DNA from 3 places in the Herbidospora sp. RD11066 genome. Region 3 is predicted to be linked to each of the others. Evidence: riboswitches for the same ligand, from Rfam matches in the RefSeq annotation. Region 3 holds a riboswitch; each other region holds the start of a gene.
What was found. Region 3 has a riboswitch for cyclic di-AMP ahead of ACYQ78_RS02285 (C40 family peptidase). Riboswitches for the same ligand answer to the same signal wherever they lie in the genome.
Positions count from the first base shown of each region.

Region 1: another riboswitch for cyclic di-AMP. It lies ahead of ACYQ78_RS08375 (CHAP domain-containing protein); the one in region 3 lies ahead of ACYQ78_RS02285 (C40 family peptidase).
Region 2: another riboswitch for cyclic di-AMP. It lies ahead of ACYQ78_RS36865 (coiled-coil domain-containing protein); the one in region 3 lies ahead of ACYQ78_RS02285 (C40 family peptidase).

Region 1 is NZ_BAAGDO010000002.1:398,106-405,299, reverse strand. It holds gene ACYQ78_RS08395 (ATP-binding cassette domain-containing protein) at 1-694, shown strand, start outside; gene ACYQ78_RS08390 (ABC transporter permease) at 810-1,598, shown strand; gene ACYQ78_RS08385 (hypothetical protein) at 1,595-2,140, opposite strand; gene ACYQ78_RS08380 (SRPBCC family protein) at 2,290-3,021, shown strand; gene ACYQ78_RS08375 (CHAP domain-containing protein) at 3,033-3,728, opposite strand; cyclic di-AMP (ydaO/yuaA leader) riboswitch at 3,741-3,938, opposite strand; gene ACYQ78_RS08370 (serine hydrolase domain-containing protein) at 4,058-5,401, opposite strand; gene recD2 (SF1B family DNA helicase RecD2) at 5,432-7,194, shown strand, end outside.
Region 2 is NZ_BAAGDO010000014.1:175,117-182,310, reverse strand. It holds gene ACYQ78_RS36885 (ion channel protein) at 1-194, shown strand, start outside; gene ACYQ78_RS36880 (TIGR03086 family metal-binding protein) at 254-826, shown strand; gene ACYQ78_RS36875 (DeoR/GlpR family DNA-binding transcription regulator) at 895-1,668, shown strand; gene ACYQ78_RS36870 (galactose-1-phosphate uridylyltransferase) at 1,669-2,685, shown strand; cyclic di-AMP (ydaO/yuaA leader) riboswitch at 2,762-2,899, shown strand; gene ACYQ78_RS36865 (coiled-coil domain-containing protein) at 2,955-3,875, shown strand; gene ACYQ78_RS36860 (glycosyltransferase family 2 protein) at 4,743-5,993, shown strand; gene ACYQ78_RS36855 (right-handed parallel beta-helix repeat-containing protein) at 5,993-7,194, shown strand, end outside.
Region 3 is NZ_BAAGDO010000001.1:499,350-506,543, reverse strand. It holds gene ACYQ78_RS02305 (AMP-dependent synthetase/ligase) at 1-604, shown strand, start outside; gene ACYQ78_RS02300 (glycosyltransferase family 4 protein) at 595-1,713, opposite strand; gene ACYQ78_RS02295 (M48 family metallopeptidase) at 1,710-2,951, opposite strand; gene ACYQ78_RS02290 (gluzincin family metallopeptidase) at 2,948-3,727, opposite strand; gene ACYQ78_RS02285 (C40 family peptidase) at 3,812-4,315, opposite strand; cyclic di-AMP (ydaO/yuaA leader) riboswitch at 4,437-4,598, opposite strand; gene ACYQ78_RS02280 (C40 family peptidase) at 4,862-5,803, opposite strand; gene ACYQ78_RS02275 (NYN domain-containing protein) at 5,941-7,194, opposite strand, start outside.

The DNA.
Region 1 (7,194 bases), on a different contig from region 3:
CCGCCACATCGGCCTGGTCGGCCAGCACGCCGCCCTCGACGAGGCCCTGTCGGGCCGGGCCAACCTGGAGATGTTCGGCCGCCTGTCCCACCTGCGCACCGCCAAGGCCCGCGCCGGGGAACTCCTCGACCAGTTCGGCCTGGCCGACACCGGCAAGAAGCCGGTGAAGGACTATTCGGGCGGCATGCGCCGCCGTCTCGACCTGGCGGCGGGGCTGATCCTGTCGCCGCCGGTGCTGTTCCTCGACGAGCCGACCACCGGCCTGGACCCGCGCGGCCGGGCCGAGGTGTGGGCGGCGGTCCGCGACCTGGTCGCCCGGGGCACCACGGTGCTGCTGACCACGCAGTATCTCGAGGAGGCCGACCAGCTCGCCCACCGCGTCAGCGTCGTCAACGAGGGCCGCCAGGTCGCCGAAGGAAGCCCCGAAGAACTGAAGAAGATCGTCGGGGGAGACCGCGTGGAGATCGTCGTCCACGACCCCGCCGACCTGCCGACCGCGGCCGCACTGCTGGGCCCCGACGCCGAGACCGACCCCGACACCCGGCGCGTCAGCGCACCCGCCCCCGACCGCATGGCGACCCTGACGACGGTCGTCCAGGACCTGCAGAAGGCCGGGATCACCGCCGACGACATCGCGATCCGCCGCCCCACCCTCGACGAGGTGTTCCTCCACCTGACCAAGGCCGCCGCGTGACATTCCTTCTTCTCCGTTACGGCTTCGCGTGGCCGGCACCGCCCGCCGCCCCCGCCTCCCGCCGCATCCGGCGCTCCTCATCCGCTTCCGCCTCCCCCTCGACGAGGAGTCACGCATGAACCGTCTGACCTGGGCCTTCGCCGACGGATGGACCGTCACTCGGCGGGAGGTCACCCACTGGACCAGCCGCCCCGGCACGCTCATCGCCGGGCTGCTGTTCCCCGTCATGATCGTGCTGCTGTTCGCCTACCTGCTGGGCGGGGGGATCGAGGTCCCCGGCGGGGGCTACCGCGAGTTCCTCATGCCGGGCATGTTCGCCCTGACCATGGTCTTCGGCCTGGAGGGCACGTTCACGGCGATCGGCAACGACGTCACCAAGGGCGTCACCGACCGGTTCCGCTCACTGCCGATGGCCTCATCCGCGGTGGTGTCGGGGCGGGCGGCGGCCGACATGCTGACCTCGGTGCTGTCGCTGGCGGTGCTGATCGTCTGCGGGCTGGCCGTCGGCTGGAGCGCGCACAACGGGTTCGGCGACGCCCTGGCGGCGGTCGGGCTGCTGCTGTGGCTGCGCTTCTCGCTGCTCTGGATGGGCATCTGGCTCGGGCTGAAGATCCGCAACCCGGAGGCCGTGATGGCGATCCAGATCCTGGTGTGGCCGATCGGCTTCCTGTCCAGCGCGATCACCTCACCGGAGACGATGCCGGGCTGGCTGGGCGTGATCGCCGACTGGAACCCGCTGTCGTCGACGGCGGCGGCGACCCGGGAGCTGTTCGGCAACCCGGGCTGGGCCAACGACACGTGGGCGGCGGCGCACGCGGTCGAACTGGCGCTGGCCTGGCCGCTGGTGATCACGGCGGTGTTCGCGCCGCTGTCGGTCCGCGCCTACCGGAACCTGTCCCGTTAGGTGCCGCCAGTGCGGGGGCCGTACAGGCCTTCAAGCTGGTATTCCAGGCTCTCTGTCGTGGTGAAGCAGGCGAACAAGGGATGGTGCAGGGGGTCGTCCGTGTTGAGTTCGAGCGCGTGCGCCGCGCGTTTGGACGCGTGGATGATACGTATCGGCTGCTGTGCGTCCGGGACAGGCCGCGCCCCTTGGGTCTCGTCCACATCCATGATCGTCAATTGCCAGCGGACAATGGACGTAAGCCGTTTGCCCATTACAGGCAGAAGGCGGGCCAGGTGCGTGGACAGCGGCGGATCGTCGGGGCGTGCGACCAGGTAGTCGTTGAGCCAGTTGCCGGTTTCGGTGCACCAGGTTCCACCGGCCAGCTCGGCGGTCCACCCGGCGAAGCACATCCCCTGAGGAGAGCGCCAGCTCTGCGGCGCGTGGGAAATCGGGCCGATGGCCGCGTCCGGGCCGGGCAGGGTCTTGATGAAGTCGAGCACTGCCCAGGCCAGCACGCCTCCTCTCTGTCCGGACAGGTCGGGTCGGGTGACTGCGCGGGTCATGGGCTGCCCTTTCTTCGCGTGGGGCAGGTGCCTACCGCCATATCCGCCCCAGCCCCCACCGGCGTTACCGGGCTCCGTGTTCCGGTCTAATTGAAGGAGTGTTCCGGTCGGGCCGGGTGGGACCATCCCCTCTCGTTAGGCTGACCGGTATGTCACACGAGTTCGAAGTCCGTGAGGAAATCGTCCTGCCCGCGTCTCCTGATGAGGTGTGGGAGGCGATCGCGACCGGCCCGGGCATCGACTCGTGGTTCATGGGCGCCAACGATCTGGAGCCGGGCGTCGGCGGGGCGGGGCGGCTGACGGTGGCCGGGTTCACCACCCATTCGGCCGTCACCGGATGGGAGCCGGGTGAGCGGCTGGCCTACGAGAGCGAGAAGGCCGCCGACGGGTCGTTCATGGCGTTCGAATATCTGCTGGAGGGCCGCGAGGGCGGGAGCACCGTCCTGCGGTTCGTCCACAGTGGGGTGCTGACCGGCGACTGGGAGGACCAGTACGACGCCCTGTCCGTGGGCGACGGCCTCTACCTGCGCAAACTCCACGCCTATCTGACGCACTTCCCGGGCGTGACCGCCGATTACGCGCTGTTCGAGATCGGCCGCCCCACCCCCGATGCCGCGAGGATGTGGGCGGCCTTTCTCGACGCCTTCTCCCTGGGGCAGCCACCGGAGAAGGGCCGCGTCAGCGTTCCCGGGCTGAACCCCGACGACGCGCAGGTCGTGTTCGCCGAGGCGGGGTTCCTGTGTGTGGTGACCGCGACGTCGCTGTTCACGCTCGTCCACGGCTACCGCGACGCCGTCGTCGCGGAGCACCACGCGTTTCCCGGGGAGATTCCCGAGGCTCAGGCCGTGGCGGCCTGGCAGAGCTGGCTGGGGTCGATCTAGCCCGTGTCGATTTAGCCGGTGTAGACGGGGTAGCCGTAGCCGACGACGTCCGCCGACTGGCGTTCGCGCACTTCGACGGCGCCGTTGCCGGTGTTGCCCTCGACGGTCTCGATGGTGCCGTCGCCGTTGTCCTTGACGACGAAGCCGACGTGCTGGATGTCGTGGATGTTCTTGCCGCCGTTCCAGTCGAAGAAGACGACCGCGCCGGGCACGGGGGCGGTGCCCCAGCGGTTGTTCTGCTCGAACCATTCGGCGTGGCGGACGGTGTAGGCGTCCTCGCCCATGACGGGGCTGATGCCGAGCTGGTCGCCGACCCAGCTGACGAACATGTCGCACCAGGGGGCGTTCGCATAGGCGAAGCGGTTGCCGCCGTCCCGCAGGACGGTCTCGCCGGCGCGCTCGGAGTTCATGTACCAGTCGTGGAACTTGGTTCCGCCGCCGTACATGTTCTCGCTGACGCCGACCTGGCTCTTGGCGAGGTGGAGCACCTGCTGGGCGCTGACCTTCGGCAGTCGCTTGGCGACCTCCAGCAGAGGGCTGTAGGCCAGGGCGACACCTCCGGGTGCCGCTCCCGCGGGGGCGGCGGCTTCGGCGTGGGCGACGGCGGGGGTGAGGTCGACGGCGGCGATGGTGCCGCCGGTGACCATGGTCGACGTCAGTACGCCGGAGAGCAGGACAGCGCGAATTCCAGGTTTGGGGGCTCGCATGGGTGGGGTTGACTCCTTGCTTCCATGCGCCTACCGGGTTAGCTGACGGATTCGGGCGTGGAAGCCGCCCTACGGCCTGTCCTGAGGGGAGGTTCAGGCCGATTCACCCCAGAGGACCCGGTGTGTGCTTGGTGATCGGGAGAGGGATCACCGGGTCCTCGCTGGTTCCCCGGTTCCGCGCGGGGCGCGCGGATTCGGCGATCTCTAGTTGTCGTCCTTAGGCGGCCGACCTGCAGTTATGCAGGTCACACCGCCTCGAGTTCCCCAGAAGGTAGTACAACTCCTAAAAACGGTCAAACTTGGACAATCAACTCAGTGGGGGAGTAACGTCAGCGCCACCCGTCGGGGTCGACGCCGCCGGGCACCGGACCGGGCGGCCCGTAGGGCTCCCGGGTGAAGACGAACGTGTTGAGATCGAGGTGGACACCCTCGCCGGTGGTGACCACGCGCAGCGTCTCGCCGGCGTAGTAGCCGTCGAGGCCGAGCCAGGTGCCGTCGGCGAGCGCGGCGAACCGGGAGGCGCGGCCGGTCTCGCCCACGGGCGCCAGCGCCAGGCCCCGGCCGGGCAGCGCGCGCATGACGTAGGCGGCCGGTCCCCAGTACCAGGGGCCGGTGAGGGCCAGCAGGTCGTCGTCGATCGGCGCGGGCCGCCATTCGGCCGGCAGCGGCGGCTCGTGGGCGTCGAGAATGTCGAGCAGGTCGCCGGTCAGGGCGTTGCCGCGCACGCCGCTGGTGGTGTTGGCCAGGAACAGCACGCCCACCCCGTCGCCGGGGTCGGTGTAGACGGTGGCCAGGAAGCCGGGCATCGACCCGGTGTGCCCGGCCAGCCGCCGCCCGTTGTGGCGGCGCACCTGCAATCCCAGGCCGTAGCCGGACGTCCACGCCGGACCGTCTTCGATCGTGGCGGGCTCGCGCATCTCGGCCATCGTGGCCGGGCGCAGGATCCCGGCGCCGTCGCCGCCGACGAAGACCGCCCAGCGGGCCAGGTCGGCCGGGGTGCACCAGAACTGCCCGGCCGGCGCCAGCGCGACGGCGTCGTGCTCGGGTTCGGGCAGCAGCACGTCGGCCCACGGGTGCACGGCGTATCCGGTCGCGTGCGGGGCGCGCGGCCGCTCGGTCGTGTCGCGCATGCCCAGGGGATGCAGAACCTCCTCCTGGACGATGTCCGCCCACCCCCGGCCCCTCTTGCGCGCGACCACCTCGCCGAGGAAGCCGAAACCGATGTTGGAGTAGTGGAAGCGCCGCCCCGGGCGGTGGCGGTTGGTCATCGGGTCGAGCATGGCCACCAGGTCGGCCATCGGCACGCCGGGGGTGCGCTCCCACCACGGCCCTGGCGGCTCGGCCGTCAGGCCGGAGGTGTGCGACAGCAGCTGGGCGATCGTCACCTCGCCCGACGGGGTGCCCGGCAGGTGCTTGTCGAGGGGGTCGAGCAGGTCGAGGAGCCCTTCGTCGCGCAGCCGCATGATCATGACGGCGACCATGCTCTTGGTGATCGACCCGATCCTGAACTGGGTGGAGGCGGTCGGTGGGGCGTCCCCCACGCGGCCCCGGTAGCCGGACCAGATCAGCTCTCCGCCGCGGGTCAGGACGACCGCCAGGGCGGGGATGCGCGCGGTGGCCTGCTCGGTGGCCACGCGTAGCGCGAGGGCACGCGCCGTACTCTCCAAGACCATGGGGTCAGGCTATGGTCTACGCTCTGGCGCGTGGAATCGGGCTCCGTGATCGAAGCCGTCCTCGAACGGATCACCTACGCCAACGAGGAGACCGGCTACACCATCGCGCGGGTGGCCACCGAGCGGTCGGGCACCGACCTGCTCACGGTGGTGGGCCCGCTGCTGGGTGCGCAGCCGGGCGAGTCGCTGCGGCTGACCGGCCGCTGGACCGCCCATCCGCGGTACGGCAGGCAGTTCGAGGTCTGGTCGTACACCACCGTGCTCCCGGCGACGATCGCCGGCATCCAGCGCTATCTGGGCTCGGGGCTGATCAAGGGGATCGGGCCGAAGATGGCCGAGCGCATCACGATCCACTTCGGCGTCGACACCCTGCGCGTCATCGAGGAGGAGCCCAAGCGCCTGGTCGAGGTGCCGGGGCTGGGGCCCAAGCGGACCAAGCTGATCGCGGCCGCGTGGGAGGAGCAGAAGGTCATCAAAGAGGTGATGATCTTCCTGCAGGGGGTGGGCGTCTCCACGTCCATCGCGGTCCGGATCTTCAAGGAGTACGGCGACACCTCCATCGACGTCGTGCGCGCCGAGCCCTACCGGCTGGCCGACGACGTGTGGGGCATCGGCTTCAAGACCGCCGACACCATCGCCCAGGCGGTCGGCATCGCGGCCGACAGCCCCGAGCGGGTCAAGGCGGGCCTGCGCTACACCCTGTCCCAGGCCGCCGACGACGGCCACGTCTACCTTCCGGCGCCGAACCTGGTCGCCGACGCCGTCAAGATCCTCGGCCTGGAGCCAGATCTGGTCTCCCGCTGCCTCGACGAACTGGTCGTCGAGGAGGGGGTCGTCCGCGAGGAGATCCCGGTGACCGAGGGGACCGTCCCGGCGATCTACCTGGTGCCCTTCCACCGCGCCGAACGCTCGCTGGCCACCACGGTGCTGGGGCTGCTGCACTCCTCCCGCGACCGGCTGAAGGTCTTCGAGGACGTCGACTGGACGACCGCGCTGACCTGGCTTAAGACCCAGACCGGCGCCAACCTGGCCCGGGAGCAGGACCAGGCGGTGCGGCTGGCGCTGACCGAGAAGGTCGCGGTGCTGACCGGCGGGCCCGGCTGCGGCAAGAGCTTCACCGTCCGCTCGATCGTCACCCTGGCCCGCGCCAAGCGCGCCAAGGTCATCCTGGCCGCCCCGACCGGCCGCGCCGCCAAACGGCTGGCCGAGCTGACCGGGCACGAGGCCACCACCGTCCACCGCCTGCTGCAGTTGCGGCCCGGCGGCGACCCGACCTTCGACCGCGACAACCCGCTCGACGCCGACCTGGTCGTGGTCGACGAGGCCTCGATGCTCGACCTGCTGCTGGCCAACAAACTGGCCAAGGCGGTCGCTCCGGGCGCCCATCTGCTGTTCGTGGGCGACGTCGACCAGCTTCCCTCGGTCGGCGCCGGTGAGGTGCTGCGCGACCTGCTGGCCGCGCCCGACGTGCCACGCGTGCGGCTCACCCAGATCTTCCGCCAGGCCCAGCAGTCGGGCGTGGTCGTCAACGCCCACCGCGTCAACGGCGGCCAGATGCCGCTGGTGCGCGAGTTCCCCGATTTCTTCCTGTTCCCCGCCGAGGACCCCGACGAGATCGCCGCCCTCACCGTGGACGTGGTCGCCAAGCGCATCCCGGGCAAATTCGGCCTCAACCCGCGCCGCGACGTCCAGGTCCTAGCCCCGATGCACCGGGGTGCGGCCGGAGCCGGGGCGCTCAACGGGGCGTTGCAGGAGGCGCTCACCCCGTACAGGGAAGGGATGCCCGAACGCCG
Region 2 (7,194 bases), on a different contig from region 3:
CGCTGACGTCGGGGGTGCTGGGGTTCGTGCTGGCGATCACGCAGCAGGGGTGGCTGAGCCTGTTCGCGGCGGTGGCGGTCGTCGGCGAGGTGGCGCTGATTCCCGTGGCCTGTGTGACGATTCTGCCCGCGTGGTTGCTGGTGACAGGCAAGAAACAGATGATCGTCCCACCCGCTGCGCCAGAAATGCCCTAAATTGTCACTTCCGTCCGAAGCCCCATGACGTGGGCTCCCGTTCGGGTTACCGTCGAAATGTGACGATCGGAATCGCAGACGCCTACCGCCGGGCCCTGGACGCCTTCGGTACGCGCGTCCACCTCATCAAGCCCGGCCAGTGGGACCTGCGGACACCGTGTGTCGACTGGGACGTGCACGCCCTCGTCAACCACCTCGTCTACGAGTCGCTCTGGGCTCCCGAACTGCTCGCCGGCCGCAGCATGGCCGAAGTGGGCGACGTCTTCGACGGCGACCTCCTCGGCGACGACGCCTTCAAGGCGTTCGACTTCGCCGCCCACGCCGCCATCACCGCCGCCTCCGCGGAAGGCGTGCTCGACCGGACCGTGCACCTGTCGTTCGGCGACGTCTCCGGACGTGAGTACGTCACCGAACTGTTCGCCGACGCCCTCATCCACACCTGGGACCTGTCGAACGCCATCGGCGTGGCCGACCGGCTCGACCCGGAACTCGTCTCGATGTGCGCCGACTGGTTCGCCGACAGCGAGGAGGGTTACCGCAGCTCCGGCATCATCGGCGGACACGTGCCGGTGCCGGAGGACTCCGACCCGCAGACGCGGCTGCTGGCCGCCTGGGGACGGCAGGCCCACTGACCTCCTCCCACCACGATCCAACATCTTCTATGAGATGATTTGTTGGAACGTGTTGAGGAGGAGGGGCGATGCTGGCGCAGCAACGGCAGCAGGCGATCCTCGAACGGGTCCGGCGCATGGGCGGGGTGCGGGTCGCCGACCTCGTCCGCGACCTGGGCGTCTCCGACATGACGATCCGGCGCGACCTCGAGGCGCTGGCCGACCGCGGCCTCATAGAGAAGGTGCACGGCGGGGCCACCGTCGCCGGGCCCGGGTCGACCGAGGAGCCGGGGTTCGCCGCCAAGTCGGTGCGGCAGCAGCCCGAGAAGGAGGCGGTCGCCCGCGCCGCCGCCCACCTGATCCGGCCGGGCAGCGCGGTCGCCCTGTCGGCCGGCACCACGACCTGGACGTTCGCCCACCATCTCGTCGACGTCGCCGACCTGACCCTCATCACCAATTCGGTGCGGGTGGCCGAGGTCTTCCACCGCGCCGGGCGGCCCGACCAGACGGTCGTCCTGGTGGGCGGTGTCCGCACCCCGTCCGACGCCCTCGTCGGGCCGATCGCGGTGCAGGCGATCCGGTCGCTCAACGTCGACACCCTCGTGCTCGGTGTGCACGGCATGAACGCGCGGGCCGGGTTCACCACCCCCAACCTGCTGGAGGCCGAGACCGACCGCGAGCTGGTGGCCGCCGCGCAGCAGCTCGTCGTGCTGGCCGACCACACCAAGTGGGGCACCGTCGGCATCTCCACCATCGCCCGGCTCGACCGGGCCAACGTTCTCGTCACCGATTCCGGCCTGGACAAGGAGGCCCGTGAGGAACTCGCCGCGCACGTCGGCGAGCTGATCGTCGCGGAACCCTAAATGAAGCGTCACCTCACCCACCTGGCCGACGGCCGGGAGCTCATCTATTTCGACCTCGCCCCCCGAGACCACTCGGCCAAGGACCCCCGCGACCTGCCGCCCCGCCCCGCGCCCTCGGAGCTGCGGCACGACCCGGTGCTCGACGAGTGGGTCGCCATGGCCGGTCACCGGCAGACCCGCACCCATCTCCCCCCGCCCGAGGAGTGCCCGCTCTGCCCCGGGCGCCCCTGGTCGGAACTCCCCTCGGCCTACGACGTGGCCGTGTTCGAGAACCGGTTCCCCTCGTTCAGCGGCCCCATCGGGCGCTGCGAGGTGGTCTGCTTCACCGACGACCACCACGCCTCCTTCGCCGACCTCTCACCGGAACGGGCCGATCTGGTGATGGACGCCTGGGTCGACCGCACCCTTGAGCTGGGCAGACTCGACGGCGTCGAGCAGGTCTTCTGCTTCGAGAACCGGGGCGAGGAAATCGGCATCACTTTGCCCCATCCGCATGGGCAGATCTATGCGTATCCCTATGTGACACCCCGCTCCCGGCGGATGCTCACCGTCGCCCGGCCAGGCTCTCTCGCCACCGTGGTGGCGGAGGAGCGTGCCGGGGAGCGGGTGGTCGCCACGAACGACCACTGGACGGCCTTCGTCCCGAGAGCCGCCCGGTATCCGTTCGAGGTGCACCTCTATCCCCACCGGCAGGCGCCCGACCTGCCGTCGCTCACTCCGGAGGAGCGGGCGGCGTTCGGGCCGCTCTACACCGGGGTACTGCGGGCCCTCGACGGGCTGTTCGGGGTGCGCATGCCCTATGTCGCCGCCTGGCACCAGGCGCCGGTCCGGTTCGGGAGGGAGGTGGCGTACGTGCACATGGAGCTCTTCAGCATCAGGAGGGCGCCGGCGAAGCTGAAGTACCTGGCGGGATCCGAGTCGGGTATGGGGGCCTTCGTGAACGACGTCCTCCCGGAAGAGGCCGCCGCCATGCTCAGGGACGCATCGGGAAAGATGGAACGCCACATAACAGACTGATATCCATCAGGCTGCAACTTTGAGTAGCAGTTGTCTCTTCTTTGCCACTACTATCCACACCAGCCCCGCCGAGACCTCGGCGGACCTGCCTAATCCCGGGCGTGTCGCCCGGGAGCCGGGGACCCACCAGAACCTGGGGTGAAGGCGCCGCCGAGCGCCCGGGCTCCTCCGCCCGAATCCGTCAGCTAACCCGGCAGGCGCTAGGAGAGGAGTGGGCGCTGCCCGCCACGTCGCCCCGTCGCACTCACCGGTCGCTCCCGTTGCCGGTGGTGGTCCTCGTCGCCGCCCTCGTGGCCGTGCTGACCCCCGGCCCCGCGACCGCGGCCCCCAAGCCCGACGCCGATCAGTTGCGCAAGCAGCTCACCAGCCTCGACAAGAAGGTCAACTCGCTGATCGAGCAGTATCACGCGGCGCGTGAGGACCTCGCCAAGGCGAAGACGGCCCAGAAGGCGGTCCAGGCGAAGCTGGCGAAGGCGAAAGAGGAGTTCGCGGTGGCCCAGCGCGAGATGGCCCGGCTGGCCAGCATGAGCTACCAGTCGATCCCCGGCAACGGCGGGGTCCTGCTGCCGCCCGGTGTGGGTGTGTCGCCGCTCGCCCGGCAGCTCGGCAACGAGCAGGCCGCGATCGTGCGCAACTACAAGCAGAAGGAACAGGCGCAGGCCCAGGCGGTGGCCGAGGCCAAAGCCCTGGTCGTCCAGATCGACGAGAAGTCGAAGGACATCGAGAAGCGCCGTAAGGAGGCCGAAGGGCTGATCGGCGACATCAAGGACAAGCTCGACGACCTGATCCCCCTCGCCCCCGGCAAGCTCACCAACGGCGGCTGGGCGCCCGAGCTGCCGACCGGCGCCGACAACATCACCGCCCGCACCCGCCTGATGCGTGAGGAGGCCAAGTCGGCCTTCAAGCTGAGCAACACCATCGGCTGCTTCCGCGTCGACACCAGCGGCGAGCACCCGCTCGGCCGCGCCTGCGACTTCATGATGACCACCGGCGGCGCGATGGCGACCGGCGCGGCCCAGGCGCTGGGTGACTCGCTGGCCGCCTGGGCGCTGAAGAACCGCACCAAGCTCGGCGTGAAGTACGTCATCTGGCGCCAGCGCATCAACAGCGGCACCGGCTGGCGGTTCATGAGCAACCGGGGCGGCAACACCGCCAACCATTACGACCACGTACACATCTCGATGTTCTGATCCACTCACCCCCGCGAAGACCGCAAAATAGCCCACGGCCGGCGGGCCACCCGGCCCCCACCCAGGGAGTTCTCAGGTAGCACGACTACCCTGCGAATACCATGGGACCACAAACCCCTCAAACCTCACCGAACACCCCACCGGCCCCCACAGACCAACTGCCCCACCCACGATCACGCGGGTGTGCGCGCCCAGCCCCCGCGGTTCGCACACCCGCGTGATCATCCTTCGGAACCCGAAGTAAGTGATCATTTGCAGAAGCGCCCGAAGGTTTACCGAGTTTCATAACGATCATGTTTCAGCGTTTTTCGGAGGCCTGGTTACACGCATGTGAATTCTGCTGCGGACGACCACCCTCGGAACTGTGCAGGAACCCCCCAACCTGGAGCTCCTACCCCACCCCACCTGGGAAGACGGACTTCGCATCATGTTTACCTTGCGCCACTCCATCACTACAGATAAAAGTTTCAACGACAGCACCGTTGACACCGACTTATCCCGAAATTAGCTTATGGAACGGTACACCTCGGGACCGTTGTGGCACCTGTTCCAGCTGTGACTCTTCGCAGTCGGACGGGCGCGGATCCCGACTATCTCCCTCCCATGCCACGCGAGAGGACCAGCGTGAGATCCGCTGATTTTTCCCCGGCCCGCGGTCACCGGGCCCGCCGTCTCGGCTCGGCAGTCGGGTTCACCCCTTCCTAGGGGCCCGACCTTCTAATTGACTTCGATGTCCGAAGTTGACGTTAAAGCCGAACAAAAAGTGAGCTCCGCCGGTCATCTCATTTCCTGAGATTCCCGGAACGACTCGGGGCGTTCTTTCGCGTGCGAAAAAGCTCAGGAGAACAAGGTCGTGGGGTCTGATTCATGAGTTGGCTCGATACCGCCTATGAATGGCTGGTGAGATCGAGCGCCAACGGCAGCTGGCGGGACATCGTCCCGCTGGGCCTGGCCGGTGCTCTCGTATGGGGGTTGTGGGTCTACCGGGTCGTGCTGTCCCGGCTGGCCAAGCCCGTCGTCAACGGTTACCGCGCCTCCGTTTCTGTCGTGGTGCCGTCCTTCCGTGAGGACGCGGAGATCCTGGTCCGGTGTCTGGAGAGCTGGCTCTCCCAGAACCCCGGTGAAGTGATCATCGTCGTCGACATCGCGGACACCGAATGTCACGCGAAGCTCCGGGAGGTCAACGACCCCCGGCTGCGCGTGCTCATTTACGAACACTCGGGCAAGCGCTCGGCGCTGGGGGTCGGCATCAGGGCCGCCCGCGGCGACATCGTGGTGTTCGCCGACTCCGACACCTGGTGGGAGCCGGGTCTCCTCGACGCGGTGCAGATGCCGTTCGAGGACCCCCAGGTCGGTGGCGTCGGCACTCAGCAGAACGTGTTCCAGCGCACCACCAGCGTCTGGCGTCGCATCGCCGACTGGCTGGTCAACCTGCGCTACTACGACTACGTGCCGGCCATGGGCAGCCGTGGTGGCGTGGCCTGCCTGTCCGGCCGCACCGCCGCCTACCGCCGGTCGGCGATCCTGCCGGTCGTCCACCACCTGGAGAACGAGTTCTTCCTCGGCCGCCGGTGCATCGCCGGTGACGACGGGCGGCTCACCTGGCTGGTGCTGGCCTCCGGGTACAAGACGGTGCACCAGTCGTCCGCGCGGGCGATCTCGATGTTCCCGAGCTCGTTCCGGGCCTTCTTCAAGCAGCGCATCCGCTGGAGCCGCAACTCCTACCGCTGCTACCTGACCGCCCTGTGGAAGGGCTGGCTGTGGAAGACCCCGCTGGTCACCAAGGTGACCGTGCTGCAGATCCTGCTCACGCCCGTCACGATGGGCGTCACGCTGGGCTACCTGTTCTTCAGTCGCCTCGAACTGACGCCCTGGGGCATCGGCACCTGCCTCGGCTGGCTGCTCATCGGCCGTGGCATCCGCGGCTGGTCGCACCTGCGCCGTCACCCGCAGGAGATCCTGCTGCTGCCGCTGACGACCCTGGTCATCATCATGATCGCGCTGCCGATCAAGCTCTACGCGTTCATCACCATGAACAAGCAGGGCTGGCTGACCCGCAAGTCCGACCAGGCCGGCTCGGAGGGCCAGACGGCCGCGACGTTGCAGGGGCTGGCCTGATGGCCCTGAAAAGAATCGTCGCAGCGGCCGGGGCCCTGGTGCTCTGTTCGCTCACGATCGGCGTGATGCCGGCCGCCGCCGCGCCGTCCCCCACTCCCCCGGCCAAGCCGTCCGCCACTCCCTCGGCGGACGGAGAGGCCACGGGCGACACCGGGATCTCCTCGACGATCCCGAGTGCGAAGCCCACGGAGAGGCCCACGCAGAAGCCGGCCGCCGAGCCGGCCACGGCGCCCGGTGACGCGACCGAGATCCCGAGCTCCGAGCCGGAGCCGCTGATCAAGGTCTCCCCCGAGGACGCCGAGGCGCAGTCGCTGCTCGTCGACATGGAGGACCAGCGGATCCTGCAGACGCGGGCGGCCCTGACCGCGCTGCTGCAGACCGGTGGCATCGCGGCGGCGCAGCGCAAGGCGCCGCAGATCTTCTCGTCGTCGTTCGGCCGGACGATGGTGCTGCCCTCGCGCAACGACGCGAAGCCGTACACCCTGAAGGATCTTCAGAAGGTGGAGAACGGCAAGTACGTGCGCCTGATGACCGACGGGTCCTACCTGCTGGGCATCCACATCTTCGTGGCCGACGGGGCGACTCTCCAGCTCCGCGGGCCGATGACGCTCCGGATGGGCAGCATCCCCGGGTCCTTCAGCTCGATCGTCACCTTCGGTGGCAACATCGACATCAAGGGCACCGCGACCAAGCCGGTCCGGATCACCAGCTGGGACGTCAAGGCCAGCAAGCCCGACCTCGACACCAGCGACGGCCGCGCCTACGTGCGCGCCGTCGGCGGCGCGTTCGACATGGTGTACGGCCAGGTCTCCGACCTCGGCTTCTGGAGCGGGCGGACCGGCGGCATCGCGCTGACCGGCACCGAGCGGCCCTCCTCCACCTACCGCCACCGCACCAAGACGCAGCGCCACGAGGACAAGGCCGACCGCCTCAACCGCAACACCGAGGAGCCCGGCGGCGGTTCCTACGGTGACGTCGAAACCCACCCCGTCGGGCCCGGCACCGCTTCCCACGTGCCGGCCGACGAACTGGTCACCGGCAAGATCGAGAACAGCGTGATCACCCGCGACGCCTACGGGCTGTTCGTGTCGGGGTCGAACCAGACGCAGATCATCAACAACAAGATCCGCGACAGCATCGTCCACGGCGTGTTCATGCACCGGTTCGCCAAGAACGCCACGATCTCCAAGACCGAGGTCAC
Region 3 (7,194 bases):
GGTCAACATCCCCGGCGCCAACAAGATCGGCACCGTCGGCAAGCCGTTCCCTGGGGTGACGATCCGGATCGCCGACGACAAGGAGATCCTGGTCAAGGGCCGCCACATCTTCGACGGCTACTGGAACAACGAGAAGGCCACCGCCGAGGTCATCGACGGCCAGGGCTGGTTCCACACCGGCGACGTCGGCGAACTCGACTCCGACGGCTACCTGCGCATCACCGGCCGCAAGAAGGAGATCCTGGTCACCGCGGCCGGCAAGAACGTCGCGCCGGGCCCGCTCGAAGACAGCATCCGGGCGCACCGCCTGATCAGCCAGGTCCTGGTGATCGGCGACGACAGGCCGTTCATCGCGGCCCTCGTCACCATGGACCCCGAGGCGATGGCCGGGGTCGACCTGACCGAGGAGCAGATCAGGGCCGAGGTGCAGGGCGCGGTCGACAACGCCAACAAGATGGTGTCGAAGGCCGAGCAGATCAAGAAGTTCGTCATCCTCGACGGCGACCTGACCGAGGAGACCGGCCACCTGACCCCGTCGCTGAAGCTCAAGCGCAACATCGTGATGCGCGACTTCGCCAAGCAGGTCGACGAGATCTACGGCTGACCGACCGGCGCCGTCAGCAGCTCACCGAAGCGGGCGGCGACCTGGTCCCAGGTCCAGTCGCGTTCGATCCACTCCCGGCCGCGCGTGCCCATGGCCCGCGCGGCCTCGGGGTTCGCGAGCAGCTCGATCAGCGCGGCGGCGATCTCCCGGGTGGAGTCGCCGTCGACCACCAGCCCCGTCTCGCCGTGCCTGACCGCGTCGGGCGCGCCGCCGGAGGCGCCCGCGACCACGGGCAGCCCGCTGGCGGAGGCCTCCAGGTAGACGATGCCGAGCCCCTCGACGTCGAGCCCGCCGAGGCGGCTGCGGCAGGGCATCGCGAACACGTCTCCGGCGTCGTAGTAGGCGGGCAGGTCGCGGTCGGGCACCGGCCCGGTGAACCGGATGTCCCCGCGCCCCTTCGCCGCGCGCTCCAGCGCCGCCCGCCCCGGCCCGCCGCCGACCAGCAGAAGCTCTGCTTCCGGTACGGCCTGGGCCACCTCCGGCCACGCCTCGATCAGCCGGTCCTGTCCTTTCCTGGCGACCAGGCGGGACACGCAGACCACCACGGGCCGCTCCCCCAGCCCGAGCGCCTCGCGTATTCGCTTACCTCCGGCCCCCGGCCGGAACACCGAGGTGTCGACCCCCGGAGCGAGCCGGGTGAGCTTCCCCGCCGGGATGCGGGCCGTCAGGTGGCGCCGGGTGTAGTCGCCGAGATAGGTCACCACGTCGGCGTGCGCCCCGATGCGGCGCAGCAGCGTGCCCGCGAGCGGCAGCCGGGCCCACGACGCCTCGTGGCCGTGGGTCAGCATGACCACCCGCTCGGCCCCGGCCGCCCGCAGCGCCCCGCCGAGCAGCCCGAGCGGCGCGGCGGCCCCGAACACCACCGTCGACCCCGGCCGGATCAGCTCGCCCGCCCGCTTGGCCACGTCGCGCGTCGGCAGCATCAGGCTCGTCGGGTGACGCACCACGCGGTAGCCCTGCCGGGCGTCGAACTCGGCGCAGCCCTCCCAGCGAGGGGCGTACACGACCACGGAGGAGGCCGGGAGCCGGACGGCCAGGGCGTGCACGAACGACTGGATGCCGCCCGAGCGCGGCGGGAAGTCGTTGGTCACCACCACGACCCGCGTCACGGCACCCGCTGCCCGTGGAGCAGCCCCCACGACCGGGCCATCGCGATGCGCTGCGGCGCGGTCGGGTGGGAGGAGTAGAGGACGTACTCCAGAGGCGACGGGCTCAGGTCGGAGATGTTGCGGGTGGCCAGGTTGCGCTGCATCGCGGCGAACGTGACCGGGTCTTCGGTGAGCTGGAGGGCGTGGGCGTCGGCCCGCGCCTCGATGTGCCGGCTCACCAGGTTCTGGGCCGGCCCCGACAGCACCGTGCCGAGCGAGACGAGCCCGACCAGCAGCGCCGCCGCCCTCGGGTCGCCCAGCGACGGGACCCCGGTGCGGCGCCGCAGCAGGTTGCCCGCGACGAACAGCGCGCACGCCCCGAACGCGGCCCCCAGCGCTCCGACGAGGGTGCCGTGCAGGACGTCGTCGGTCTTGGCGTGGCCGAGCTCGTGGGCGACGATCAGCTCGATCTCCGGCTCGGGCACCTCGAGCAGCGTGTCGTAGACGACGATGCGCCGGGTCGCGCCGAACCCCGAGACGTAGGCGTTGAGCGCGGTCGTCCGCCGGGAGGCGTCGGCGACCAGCACGTCGTCGACCGGCACCCCGTCGCGGTCGGCCATCGCCAGCAGGCTCTTGCGGAGCTGCCCCTGCGGGAGCGGGGTGAAGTCGTTGAAGACGGGCTCGACCACGATCGGGTAGAGGAACGACAGCGCCAGCGTGAGCGTGAACGCGCCGATCGAGGCGGGGATCCACCAGCGGCGCGGCCACCGGCGGGCCAGCGCGATGACCACCACGACCATCACCGCCGCCAGCAGGAACTGGAGGGCGAAGTTCTTGAGCCGGTCGGCGGTCCAGGTGCCCCACGTCTGCGTCGAGAGCCCGTAGTCGCGCAGGATCGTCTCGAACCACATGCCGAGCGGCCAGCGGAGCACCAGCGACACCAGGTAGACCCCGGCCACCCCCGCTAGCGCCCGCACCCACCAGGGTCCCTTGAGGCGGCCGATGAGCCGCGCCCCGAGCGGGGTCGCGACCAGCACCCCGGCGATCACGAGCGTGATCCCGAGGGAGATGTACGACGGCGCGCTCGTCGCGGCGTCGAAGGCGTCGGCCCTGGCGATCTGGTCGGCGCCGAAGTCACGGACCGGATCGGGCGTCACCTCGGGCGCCCCGGCCGGCAGCGCGCGCCAGGGCGTGGTCAGCGCCACCACCGCGACGATCGCCACCCCGAGCCCGGCCAGACCCCAGGCCGCAGCTTTCATCCCCGTACGTTCCACTCCGCCTCCGGAACACTTCGTATCACGTAGTCGGCCCAGGCCGCGGTCAGCTCGGCCTCTCCGACGCCCAGCGTGCGCCGCAGCGCGGTGGCCGGATCGGCCTGGGCCGCGCGGTAGAGCGCGGTCAGTTTCGCCTCGCCGTAGCGCGCGGCGATGTAGCGGCAGGCGAGCCAGGCCTCCTGGTAGGCCTGGGGGACCCGCGCGCCCCCGGCGGTGAAGTCGGCCCGGGTCGGCAGTTCCCGCGGCGCCTGCGGGTCTGTGGCGAGCTCGGCTGCGACCGTCGCGGTCGGGAGGCCGCTGTCACGGTAGCCGACGTAGTCGGCGTAGCCCTCCACCAGCCACACGGGCATCTCAGGGCTCGTCGCGGCGCCGGTGGCCACGTGGGTGAGCTCGTGGGCCAGCACGATCACCCGTCCCTGGGGCGACAGCGAGGCCCAGTTCCCGGGTTCGATCACCACGAAGCCGGGGCCGGCCAGGGCGGCCATGCCGGTCACCGGGGCGGGCCGGGCGATCTCGGCGGCCCTCTCGGTCGTGGCGGGCGCGAGGACGGTCGCCTCCGGCGCGGAGCCCCAGACCCGCTTCACCGCCTCGGCGGCCCGCGCCGCCTGTGGGGCCAGCTCGGGAAAGCGTTCGTCGGCCGCCAGCACCTGGATGTGGCCCGTCCGCACGGCGAAGGGCCAGCTCTGGCCGTACAGGACCTTCGGGGGTTGCCCGGCGGACAGGACGGCCAGCAGCGCACCGACCGTGACCAGGAACCGCATGTCAACGGATACTACAAACGAAAACACCGCGGCCCCGCCCGCCGGGAAGGTGGCGGACGGGGCCGATCGGTACTTCGGACCGGGTTAGAACCCGGGCCGAACCGCGCCCACGAAGGTGCGCTTGCGGTAGGTGTCCAGCTTGTCGATCCGGACCCGCGAACCGGAGTTCGGGGAGTGGATCATCTTGCCGTGGCCGACGTACATGCCTACGTGGCCCCCGCCGCTGGTGAAAACGAGATCGCCCGGCTTCATCGCCTTCCAGCTGATCTTCTTCTTCACCGAGCTCTTCTGGGACCAGGTCGTACGGGGCAGTTTGACGCCCGCCTTGCGCCAGGCGAACTGGACCAGGCCGGAACAGTCGAACGAGCCGGGACCGGTGGCACCCCACCGGTAGGGGTCACCGATCTGCTTCTTCGCGATCGCGACCGCCTTGCCGGCCAGGACCCGCTGGCGCTGGGCCTTGCTCAGCTTCTTGACGCGCTTGGTCGACTTGCTCTTGGCCTGGCTCTTCGCGGCCGAGGGAGCGGCGGGCGCCGCCTCTCCCGAGACCGGGACCGCCGTGGTGTTCCTCGTGACGGTGACCGTCACCTCATCGGCCCGCGCGGGAGGCGCCGTGACCGCCCCGACCGAAGCCGTGAGCGCGACGCCGCCAAGGGAGAGGCGGGCGATGCGAGACAGACATGCGGGGGTTGTGGACAGGATTGCTCCTAGTGTCTTCCTCTGATGCCTACCGGGTTAGCTGACGGATTCGGGCAGGGAAGTCGCCCTACGGTGCGAAACGAGCACCGATTCACCCCTTGGCTCCTCTGGGGAACCTTTTGGGTCCCCGGCTCCATGCCTCCTGGCTGCATGGATTCGGCCGTGCCGCGGTGATGTGCGACACATGGATCTTTATTAAGACATCAGCGCCTTCGCGCCGGAGTCTCCCCGGACGGCATGGATTGCTCGTCGCGAGGCCAGAAGTTACCGACTCAGCCATAAGTCGGCAAAGTTTTGGAGAAAGATAAAGATCAGATAAACTCGCGCGCTATTCGAAAACGCCTGCATATGGCGGGATTTCAGGGGTTGATGTGACTCTCGTCACACCCCTTGGCGCACAACATGAAAAAAGCCCCACAAGTGACGCAAGACACACTAAGGACGAACGGCCTTGTCGGGGTTGTACTGGGCCAGCGGCGTGATCTTCACGACGTCACCGGTCTGCGGCGCGTGGACCACCGAACCCTGTCCGGTATAGAGCCCGACGTGTCCGAAACCGCTGTGCCAGACGAGGTCGCCGGCCTGCAGGTCGCTGATCGGCACCTGGCGGTTCTTGCCCCAGGCCCACTGCTCGTAGCTGGTACGTGGCAGGCTGACCCCACCGGCCCGCCAGGAGGCCTGGACGAGCCCGGAGCAGTCCCACGAGCCGGGGCCGGTGCCGCCGTAGCGGTAGGGCTTGCCGATCTGGGCGAAGGCGAAGTCGAGCGCGGCTCGGGCGTTGCCGGAGGCGGGGCCCGAGTAGACCTGGCCGGTGCTCTGCGGGTTACCCGGGTTGAAGGCGCCCAGTTCGCGGAGGACCTTCATCTGCTCGTCGACCATCTTGTCGGTCTTCTTCTTCTTGGCCGCCAGGTCGGCGCGGATCTCGGTGTCCTCCTCGAGGGCCGCCTTGAGCTGGTCGCGCTGGTCCTTCAGGCCCTTGATGGCGCCTTCGTACTCGCTGAGGAGGAGCTTCCTGCTGGTGGCGAGCTGGTTGAGGATCGCCATGCCGCTGAGCGCGATCTGGGGGTTCGGGTTGCCGAACATGCCGGACATGCTCCGCAGGTCGCCCGTCTGGTAGCTGGAGACCGCCAGCCCCACCACGTCGACCCGGAGGGTCTCGACGCGGACGTTCTGCTTCTTGAAGGAGGTGTTGATCAGTCCGTACTTCTTCTTGGACTTCTTGTACTTCTCGTTGGCCTGGTTGTAGTCCTCGACCAACTGGTCGGCCTGCTTGTTCAGCTTCGCGAGCTTCGCCTTCGCCTGGGGGATGGTCGGCTTCGGATCGGCCGCCGCTCCCGCGATCGGAAGAAGCAGAACGAACGCCGCAAAACCAGCCACGGCCGGTACCCGCCCACGCACGCCCGAAACCCCCTCCATACCGGACAGACCTGGGTCGGGACTTTACTCAGAGGAACAAGTAGCCTCAACCGATTCGCAAGTATTCACGCAGGTCATCACGGTTGGCAACGGAATGATCACGCACGGCCAAGACGCCGGAGGAGCAGGACGGAAGGAACGGGACGAGCGCCCATCTTTCGGACAGACACCCCGACCTCCCGGTCGGACGACACGACGGCGATCGCACGGCCCTGCGGCTCGATCTGGACCATCTGCCGGATGAGATCGTCGGCTATCTGACCGGGCGCGCTGAACGCCACCCGCACCCCCCGCGGTGCCGACACCTGTACAGGACCGTCGAGCTCGGCGCCGTCGAACACGCACGTGATCTCGACCCGCACCTGGACGGCCAGCCCGCCGAGCCCGGTCAGCAGGCGTTGCCGCTGGTCGGCGAGGGTGAGAGTGCCGTAACCCGACTTGGTCACGTTGTAGCCGTCGATGATCAGGTGGAGGTTCGGTATCGCGAGGAGCTGGTCGAGCAGCTGCGGGTCGTCGTCGGCCAGCGCGCGGGCCGGCACGTCGCGGACCGAGGGGGCGGTGCCGCTGACGGCGGTGACGTAGTCGGCCGGTCTGCTGATCGTGGTCGGCAGCGCCAGTTCCTTGCGCAGGCCCTTGGCGGCGTCTTCGAGGGCGTCCATGAGCACCCGGATGCGCGCGTCCTCGACGGAGCGGCCCTCGCGGGCGGCGCGGCGGCTGGCCTCCAGATGACGCTCGGCTTCGGCCAGGCGCTCCTTCAGGCGGCGCAGCTCGGTCTCGGCGGCGGCCCCGGCCCCGGCGATCTTGGCTCGGGCGTCGGCGGTGGCCGCCTCGAGCTCCCCGGCCCGCTGCTCGGCGGCCCTGGCCCGCTCGCGGGCGTCGTGGAGCTTGCGGCGCAGGTCGGTGTTCTCGGCGCGAGCGGCCTTGAGCTGCTCGCGGACCCGGTCGATCTCCTCTTTGGCGGCCGTGCGCTGCCGGTCGAGCTGTTCCTTCAGCCGCCCCTCGGCCTGCTCACGCTGCGTGTCGAGCGCGGCGGCCTGATCGAGGTCTTCGCGCGCCAGTTCGACCATCCCGGCCCACCCGGGCGGGCGGGTCAGATAGGCTGCCGCCGCGACCAGAACGGGCTCGGCCGCGGGCGGAACCGTCTCTTCGGCGAGTGCGGCGACCAGCTCGGGCCACGCCTGGGTCAGCGCCTCGGCGACCAGTTCGCGGAACTTCTTGTCGTTCTCGAGCTGGGCCGCGATGGGGGCCGACCCCAGACGGGCGCGCTTGCGCGGCTCGAACTTGGCGACGGCGCGCAGCGGCGCCGGCACCGACACGGCGGGCATCGTCCCCAAGACCTGAGCCGCCAGTTC